Regions from separate parts of the Apilactobacillus intestinapis genome, predicted to be linked through region 3. Evidence: predicted binding sites of a transcription regulator. Region 3 holds the regulator's gene; each other region holds the start of a gene.
The links. The regulator NrdR, encoded in region 3, represses ribonucleotide reductase genes. The targets are predictions, from matches to a motif close to ACACNATATATNGTGT.
Positions count from the first base shown of each region.

Region 1 (3,189 bases), on a different contig from region 3:
GCCAGCATTTGACTAGGAGTTTATTTGTATAAAAAACAAGAAGCACAAGCGTAGAATACTTAGTGCTGCTTCCTCTCGGATCTGACACGGTTCGTAAACACAACTTTGCTTCAAGGCCTTGCGGCAATAATTATATTAACTTATTCAGGATTATTTTTCAAGCTTATTTCTTTTTTTCTTAGCTTCTTTGCTTCTTTTGCGTGCTGCTTTGAAAAAAGACTTCATTAAATGCTTAGCATCATCAGCCAGTAATCCACCAGATACATTAACCTGATGATTCAATCGACTATCCTCTAACACATGATATAGACTTTCGGCGGCACCCGCCTTAATATCGTTAGCTCCATAGTAGACATTCTTGATTCTGGAATTGATGATTGCTCCTGCACACATTAAACATGGTTCAATCGTTACATATAAATCACAATCTTCCAATCGCCAACTATGCAAAAGACGACATGCTTCATCAATGGCCACTACTTCGGCATGATCCAAAGCATTGTTGCTTAACTCACGGAGGTTATGACCCCTACCGATAATCTCACCATCTTTAACAACGATTGCCCCAATCGGTACCTCGTTTATCATGTATGCTTTTTTCGCTTCGAATAAAGCTTCTTTCATATAGTATTCGTTTGTCTTATCCATTAAATACACTTTCCAATATATAGTAACCTTTGTTCTTCTTGATAATTTCACAATTACCAAATAATGATTGCATTAACTTCTTAGCAGATGGTGCCCCTTGTTTCTTTTGTAATACCACAGTTAGTGTTCCCTTTGATAATAAATGATCAACTGCACCAGAAATCATTCCATCAACAACATCCTTCCCTGCTCTTACAGGTGGGTTGGTAATAATTGCGGCAAACTTATCGGTAACATTTTCATAAACGTCAGAATTATGAATTTTAACATTTGAAACGTGATTTTGTTCAGCATTCTTCACGGCTAGTTCTAATGCTAGGTTATTAACGTCTACCATTTCAAACGTTCTGTCAGGATGATGCTTGGCTAAAGCAATTGCCATTGGGCCATATCCACATCCTAAATCTAGGACATTTCCGTCTGGAATTTTATCAAAATTAACACTTTCAACTAAAGTTTTTGAACCAAAATCAACAGTTCTTTTTGAGAAAACCCCGTTATCAGTGGTAAAGGTCAATGTGTTGTTTAATAAATCAAAATTCCATGTATGAAGTTCGTGTACAACATGTGGATTAGGTGTATAATAAAATTCGTTCATTTCAAATCAGATCCTCGTAAAAAATTTTTTAAATTCGCTAAGACACTGTATCTAGTAGATTAGGAACGTTTCGACCACTAAATATGGTGTTTTTTATTTGATTTTTTTCTGTTCTGGTGTAAACTTTTATATATAAATTAAAGGGAAATATCTTACATATTTCGATTGAAATGTAATACATATTTCGTCAAAAGAAAGGGAGCAATACCATGGCACAAGTAACTGTATACTCAAAGAATAATTGCATGCAATGCAAAATGACTAAGCGCTTTTTAAGCGAACACGATATTGATTTTATTGAAAGAAACATTAACGAAGAACCCGAATATGTTTCATACTTAAAATCAAAAGGATTCATGTCACTACCAGTTGTGGAAGCAGATGGTATTGACTCAATTTCCGGATTTAGACCAGATCAATTAAGCCAACTAGCTTAATTTCAAATTACGTATTATTCATTATAATATAAAATGTTGTTTTTGGCGAAACCGCTAATGGTCTCGCCTTGTTTTTTCTCAAGTTTAATTTTACTTATGAAAGAGTGGTTTAAGCATGTCGTTGAAAGATTTGAAGGACGTAACCTATTACGACCTAAATAATGAAATTAACATCCCTAAGGATGATAAGATTCAATTAAATAAAGATAAAGAAGCGCTTGAAGCCTTCATCAAAGAAAATGTTGAACCTAACCTTAAAAAGTTTGGTTCTCTAAAAGAAAAATTCGATTTTCTAATCGATAACGATTACCTTGAAGAAGAATTCATCAACAAATATGACTTTTCATTTATTGAAAAAATCTACGACTACTTGGAAAGTCAAAACTTTAAGTTCAAATCTTTTATGGCCGCATACAAATTCTATGCTCAATACGCCCTAAAGACTGATGATGGTAACTACTACCTAGAACAATTCATCGATCGTGTTGCTATCAACGCACTATACTTCGCTGATGGTGATGAAGAACTTGCTATGAACTTAGCAGATGAAATTGTTCACCAAAGATACCAACCAGCCACCCCTTCTTTCCTAAATGCCGGAAGAAAACGTCGTGGTGAATTTGTATCATGTTTCTTAATTCAACCTACTGACGATATGAACACTATTGGTAGAACTATCAACTCTGCCTTACAACTATCACGTATTGGTGGTGGTGTTGGAATTAACCTTTCTAACCTACGTGCTGCAGGTGATCCAATCAAGCATATCGAAGGTGCTGCTTCTGGTGTTGTTCCAGTTATGAAACTTCTAGAAGACAGTTTTTCATACTCAAACCAACTAGGACAAAGACAAGGTGCCGGGGCCGTTTACCTAAACGTATTCCATCCAGACATCATCTCATTCCTATCAGCTAAGAAAGAAAACGCCGATGAAAAGATTCGTGTTAAAACTCTTTCACTTGCTGTTACTGTTCCTGACAAGTTCTATGAACTTGCTCAAAACGATGATGAAATGTACCTATTCAGTCCATACGATGTTGAAAGAATTTACGGCGTTCCATTCTCATACGTTGATATCACCAAAGAATACGACAACATGGTCGCAAACGATGAAATCAAGAAGACTAAGATTAACGCTCGTGAACTAGAAACTGAAATTAGTAAATTACAACAAGAATCAGGTTACCCTTACATCATTAACATTGATACTGTTAACAAGGAAAACCCTATTGACGGTAAGATTGTTATGAGTAACCTATGTTCAGAAATCATGCAAGTACAAGAACCTTCTACTGTTGATAACGAACAACACTATGAAAAACTTGGTACTGATGTATCATGTAACTTAGGTTCAACTAATATCGTTAACTTAATGGCAAGCCCTGACTTTGGTAAGTCAGTTGACGCAATGGTTCGTGCCTTAACTTTCGTTACTGATCATTCAGACATCAACGTTGTTCCATCAATCCAACGTGGTAACGCCCTATCACACAGTATTGGTCTTGG
Region 1 is NZ_JBMHFD010000005.1:33,792-36,980, reverse strand. Features, by position in the region: RNA gene ffs (signal recognition particle sRNA small type) at 27-123, opposite strand; gene tadA (tRNA adenosine(34) deaminase TadA) at 151-648, opposite strand; gene ACOMA7_RS04545 (class I SAM-dependent methyltransferase) at 641-1,246, opposite strand; gene ACOMA7_RS04540 (redoxin NrdH) at 1,456-1,683, shown strand; gene nrdE (class 1b ribonucleoside-diphosphate reductase subunit alpha) at 1,799-3,189, shown strand, end outside.
Region 1: the regulator NrdR is predicted to act here: its motif matches at 1,321-1,336, upstream of ACOMA7_RS04540 (redoxin NrdH).

Region 2 (3,189 bases), on a different contig from region 3:
TTAGAGCGGTCACTAGCATTAGAGAGTTATTTAATAGTTCGTTGATGCGATCGACGTTGACGGTTAAACCATCGACTAATTTTTCGGTGAATGATTTGATTGATTCATTCAATAATTCGGTACTTTCTAAGAAGCTGTCGATGATGATTGGCTTGTAGACGTTCATTTCGAAGTTACCTTGGCTGTTAGCAAAAGTAATGGTAGCGTCGTTTCCAAAGACCTTCGCTGAGACCATCGTCAATGCTTCGATTTGAGTGGGGTTGACCTTACCGGGCATGATTGATGATCCCGGTTCGTTACTTGGAATTGATAGTTCGTTGTATCCAGCACGTGGTCCGGAAGAAAGAAAACGGATGTCGTTTCCAATCTTGATTAAATCGGATGCTAACGTCTTAAAAATACCGTGAACCGAAGTGATTTCGGAATGGTCGGCTAGTCCGTGGAACTTGTTTTCTGCCACTTTGTAGTTGGTTTTTTCGTTATGATTGATGGTCTCAACAACGTCTTGGTCAAATCCGCGCTTGGTGTTTAGACCAGTACCGACGGCGGTTCCACCGATTGGTAATTCTAGTAATGATTGTTTGATGGCGTTTAGCGTCACAACGTCGTGTTCTAGTGTTGATTTCCAACCACTGATTTCTTGGCCTACTGTAATAGGGGTAGCATCTTGTAGGTGGGTACGGCCAATCTTGATGATTGATGCAAACTCAGTTTGTTTCTTATCAAATGATGCGATTAAGTTTTTAACTGTTTTAATGACACTATTGGTGGCTTGATATGCTGCCATCATCATGGCAGTAGGGAAAGTGTCATTTGAGCTTTGTGATTGATTGACGTGATCATTTGGATGAACATGGGCGTTTGGATGTAGTTGGTTGGCCATATTTGCTACTACTTCATTGACGTTCATGTTGGTCTGAGTTCCACTACCAGTTTGATAAACGTGAAGTGGGAAGGCATCCTTATAATCGCCATCAATTAATTTATCGATTGCTTCATTGATGGCGATATACTTTTCATCATCTAGTGTTTTATTGTTGTGATTAACAAAAGCGACGGCTTTTTTAATCTTCAAAAGTGCATAGATAACTTCCATTGGCATGGTACGACCAATGTTAAAATTAAGTAGACTACGTTGCGTTTGGGGGCCAAATAAAGCGTCTTTAGGGACTTTAACCTCACCTAATGAATCGTGTTCAATGCGAAATTCCATCATATCAAGTCCTTTTATTAGAATATACGATAATTATAGCCATTTTCCTTAGCTCTTACTACCGAAAACATTATCCAAATGATACAATAGAATATACATATTATGTAGGAGTAGCAATATATCATGCATATAGACTTAAGATTTTTTATCGCTGAACTACTTGTCTTATGGATGCCGTTATCCATCGTAGTTTTGGTGTCAGAATTGCTTAAATTTAACTGGTTTCTGACTGGATTGTTATTACTATTGGTATACTTCTTGGTAGTCTTGTTTAACAGGGCTAACAGGGTGGTTTATTTTCTTTTCCACGTGCAAAAGCAATCAAGTAACCAATTGTTAGAATCAATCATCTTCTTTTTGGTGCTATTAATTTCAGTGATTCTGTCAGTAAAACTATTTGACGATTCCGCGGTCGGAATTATTGTGTTTATGTTGATCAGCACACTAGCTGGTTCTGTCGTAATTGACGCAAAATAACCACAGATAGTTTCAAAAATAAAAATAAAAAATTTAATATTTAATTATTACTGTAATTTCGGTAATTTGACCCCTATCTCGACTTTTGAGACCCTTGCAAAAAATATTGAGCATGGTAGTATATATAGTGTTGTTTTTAAGAAAGAACACTATATATTGTATGCATACATATTTTAGGTTCCAAATATAGAGATAGGGGTTTTTCATTGTGTCAGCTTATTTTAAATTTTTGGCCCACCAACTAAAGGGTTGGCCACAACAAAATTACTACTTATTCTTCTTTAGTTTAGGTGCTCAAGTTATGACATTGGTAAATGCACCAATTACATGGCTTTCAATTTTAACTTTCATCGGTACTACCTTAGGGGTACTATGTGTCCTTGCAATTAACGCTGCTAAGTCAGTTAACGGGGTGTTGGGAATTCTATCAGCAATTTGTTTCATCATTGTTGGTTTCTCAGCAAAGAACTACTTAAGTATCGGTGAACAATTAGCATACGTTATTACATTAGACATTCCAGTGCTATTAAGTACAGACTGGAACGTGAACATGGTTTCAAAGATTAGAAAGTTCACTGCTAAGAGTTGGGCAATTTCAATTATCTTCACTCTAGCCGTTTACCTAATTTCTGGTTTCGCAATCAAAGCACTTACTAACGAACCACGTCCATTCTACGATGCCTTTAGTTTTGCTGTTTGTTTAACTGCCGGAATCATCTGTTTCCTACGTTACAACAACCAATACTTCTGGTGGTTAGCTTCAGGTCTAGCCCAAGTCGTTCTATGGTTCATCACATTCAGAGAAGGATCAGCAACTCTTGCGATGTTTGTTAACTCAGCAATTTACGTTGCTAACGATATCCTAGCCTTCACTGTTTCTCCATGGTTCAACGAACGCGAAAAGAAACGTTTAATGAAGGAAGAACAAGCTTACGCTGAAAAAGTGGAAGCTGACGCTTAATAATCACAAAAAAAGCTACCAATTATTGGTAGCTTTTTTATTATGCTTTGATATCTGTATCGATGATGATTCGAACACGTGAATCGTTAATGTTGAAGTCATCATGAATTTCTAGTAATTGGTTAAATGTTTCATCCTTAACACCGTTGATGGACTTGTTTTTGATGTTATCCAATGTAATATCATCATTGAAATAGTCCTTGGCTAGTGCAAGAGAGAACTTAATCATATTGTCTGAATCAAAGAAAATCTTATTCTTGTAGACGTCAAAAATACGGGTGTCGTATTCAAATTTTTCGTCTGCGCTTAGTTGTCGATCCTTTAATTCCAATGGACTCTTACCGGCTAATAATAGGTATGAGTAGCAGTTTGTTTCATTATTAATTAGTTTGTAGAATGTAAACGTCAATTGAGGTTCGATGTTTAGACCACAAACGTCATAAATTTCCGCTCCCATGTCGATTAGGGTATATCCTTCGCCTAGCATTAATGAAAGATGATTGTGTTCTTCGAACAATGGTAGGTGGGCTGGTAGGAA
Region 2 is NZ_JBMHFD010000003.1:32,475-35,663, forward strand. Features, by position in the region: gene ACOMA7_RS02995 (class II fumarate hydratase) at 1-1,216, opposite strand, end outside; gene ACOMA7_RS03000 (hypothetical protein) at 1,337-1,690, shown strand; gene pnuC (nicotinamide riboside transporter PnuC) at 1,899-2,651, shown strand; gene ACOMA7_RS03010 (tetratricopeptide repeat protein) at 2,692-3,189, opposite strand, start outside.
Region 2: the regulator NrdR is predicted to act here: its motif matches at 1,837-1,852, upstream of pnuC (nicotinamide riboside transporter PnuC).

Region 3 (3,189 bases):
AATATCAACCAATCCCTTATTAACAACTAATACTGGCGTATATCCAGGAATTGTTGTGGGTTGATTGTTCTTTAGTTTGTTATTTTCTTGCACGAATTCATATAGTTTTGACATTGAGCGTTTTACAACATCGTCTTCCAATTCGTCTTTGTGCTTGTTTAAAAACGACTTAACGTCTTCATTATTTAAAACAGCATTGACTGATTGTTGGTAACGTTCGTTGTATTTTGGTTTGCTTAAAGTCTTTGCAAATTCATCACTTAAGTTTTTCATTCTCTACCCTCTTTTCTACTGTTACGAAGCTTTTGAATTCTTGCTTCTAGTTCTTTTTTCTTATCTTCGTTAACCTTACCATATTCCTTTGGCTTTTCGTTATCTTTTGCCCAATCAGGAAGGGTTTCTTTAACCGTCATCTTACGATTGTTATTGAAACGTGGTTTTCTAGGTTTGTTTAATTCTTTTTGTCTGTTCTTGATGAAAGTAATTGCCTTACTTGCATCGGTAACATTGTTTTGTGACCAGTTATCAGCAATTGCTTCAAAGAGGTTCTTATTTAAACCGGACTTTTCTTGATCAATTAGTAGATGATAAACAATCATATTGATTACTTCTGGTTTTAGAATTTGTCTAGAAACCAAGTCAGAAATCATGCGTTCCTCATTGCTATGAACATAACCACCCTTAGCATTCTTCAAATAGTTTAAAAATTCGATTGGTGCATATTCACTGGCCGATTTAATCAATTGTCTTTCCTGGGCGTTTAAATCGTTGCTATCTGCCTCGGTAGATTTATCAGCATTGGTGGCTTCACGTGATATGTTATCCGCATTTGATTGAAATTGTCTAGATACTAAAATCTTAAAGTTGTTTGGATCAAAGACGTTATTGGTAACATTAGTTGCCTTTTCAATCAATTTAGCCATTTCAATCTCATCGATACCGTACAATTGATGTTCTGAATTAATCAAATTGATATTCTTCTTAACATCGGATGTATTAACGTAAGACTGGTTTAGCATGTCTAATAGTAAATTAAAGTCAAAGTCATCACTTTTTTCGATGACTGGACCGGCTTTAACGTGACTACTATTATCATTAATACTATTTTTAACTTGTTGAACAGCCTTTGGTGTGTTGGTAACTTCGCTATCACGAATATTAAACACTTGAAGGAAGTTTCTTGAAACGTCTTTATATTCGGACAAATCAAATCCAGGTCGGATAAATTCATTGTATAAGTCAACGTATCTATCTTCACCAATTACTTGTAAAAGTGAAACGCTTAGTAAATCATCAATAAAGAAATCATTAACGGATAGTGGACTAACCAGACGATAGACATATTGTTTTTCGCCCTTATCACTAGTCTTGATGTATGTCTTCATCAAACCAGCCGCTTCTAATCTTAAGCGGGCCTCGTAAAATGATTTCATATCGACACTCAAATAAGACAAGGTTTCAAAATGACTATGTGCTTGATGTGTCTTTCTTTCATGACTCATACGCCAAAAATTGTTAATCAAAGCATATGGCAAGACACCAATGATTGGCTGATATAAAACATCCAAAGAAGTTCTTTGTAAGTCAGATAAATCATCATCTGCCAACAATATAAACTTGGATAGAGGATCTACCTCTCGCCATTGATCTGTCATATTAATTCCCCGCTATTTCTTATTTTTTTGGTCCTTATCTAATACCTCTTTTAATTCATTATAAAAGACCGTCATATCTTTAAATTGACGATAAACACTAGCAAATCGAATATAAGCAATTTCATCGACATTCACTAGTTCTTTCATCACATATTCACCAATTAGTTGGCTTGATACTTCGTTTTCGCCTAAAGAACGGATACGGTTTTCAACCTTATCTGCGATAGATGTCATTGCGTCCATTGGCACTGGACGTTTTTCGGCAGAACGAATAATTCCGCGAAGAATCTTTTCGTGATCAAATTCTTCACGATTGCCGTTGTTCTTAATAACTAATAATGGTGTTTGTTCGATTCTTTCAAATGTTGTATATCTGTAATTACAATTTTCACATTCACGTCGACGTCTGATTACCTGGCCATTTTCGGCAGGACGACTGTCAACTACTCTCGAAGAGTTTTTATGGCAATGAGGACATTGCATATGTTTCACCTCAATTAATCTATGTTATTAAACAATTTTACCACTTGATTGCGTGTTTGCATAATGCTTCCATTACTATCAATCACATAAGTGGACAATTCTGCCTTAATTTTTAAAGGCCATTGGCTCTTAATTCTTGCTTCTGCATCATCCTTGGATAGAGAATCACGTTCCATTAAGCGCTTTTCCTGTTCATCAAAATCACAGACAACACTGACAATATCATCACACATAAAGTGATAACCATTCTCAAACAATGTCGGTGCATCTAAGATGACAACGTCATTTGTAGTTTCATTAATTCTTCTAATCACTTCGCTGCGAATGAATGGATCAATGATTCTGGTTAATTCAATTAGTTTAGATTTGTTATTAAACACGATTGAACCTAATTTTTGTCGATTTAACTCACCATCTTCTTTGATAATATCTTTACCAAAAAAGGCAGCAATAGCCTCTAGACCTTTGCTGCCTTTTGATTGAACCTGGTGAGTAATTTTATCAGCGTCGATGATTTCGTATCCAACACTTGCTAGATACTCAGCCACTGTTGATTTTCCAGTGGCAATTCCACCGGTCAAACCAATTACTCTTGTCATATTATTCAACCACTTTTCTTTGACAGTTAGGACAGAATGTTGTGCCTCGTTGAGCCACCTTAATCTTTTCTAATAAGGTATCGCAACGTTCGCAAGGTTCACCTTTTCTACCATACACATGTAGATGGTTTTGGAATGATCCAGCTTCTCCATATGCATTTGAATAAGAGTGAACAGTAGTTCCATGTCCCTTAATTGCCATTTTTATTTCTGCAATAATGTTCTTTCTTAATTCTTCAATTTCTTCATCAGTAATTAAGTTTGTTTGAGTTTCAGGATGAATCTTGGTCAACCATAAAACTTCGTCACAGTAAATATTACCTAATCCAGCAATATTACTTTGGTTTAGTAAAAATGGCTTAATCTTTCCTCTAGCCTTGTTCATGATTGATTTCATGTAATCAAATGTTAGAGTTTCATCTGTTGGTTCAGGACCAATTGTTCCTAAACCA
Region 3 is NZ_JBMHFD010000001.1:353,973-357,161, forward strand. Features, by position in the region: gene dnaI (primosomal protein DnaI) at 1-273, opposite strand, end outside; gene ACOMA7_RS01970 (replication initiation and membrane attachment family protein) at 270-1,655, opposite strand; gene nrdR (transcriptional regulator NrdR) at 1,668-2,138, opposite strand; gene coaE (dephospho-CoA kinase) at 2,153-2,737, opposite strand; gene mutM (bifunctional DNA-formamidopyrimidine glycosylase/DNA-(apurinic or apyrimidinic site) lyase) at 2,739-3,189, opposite strand, start outside.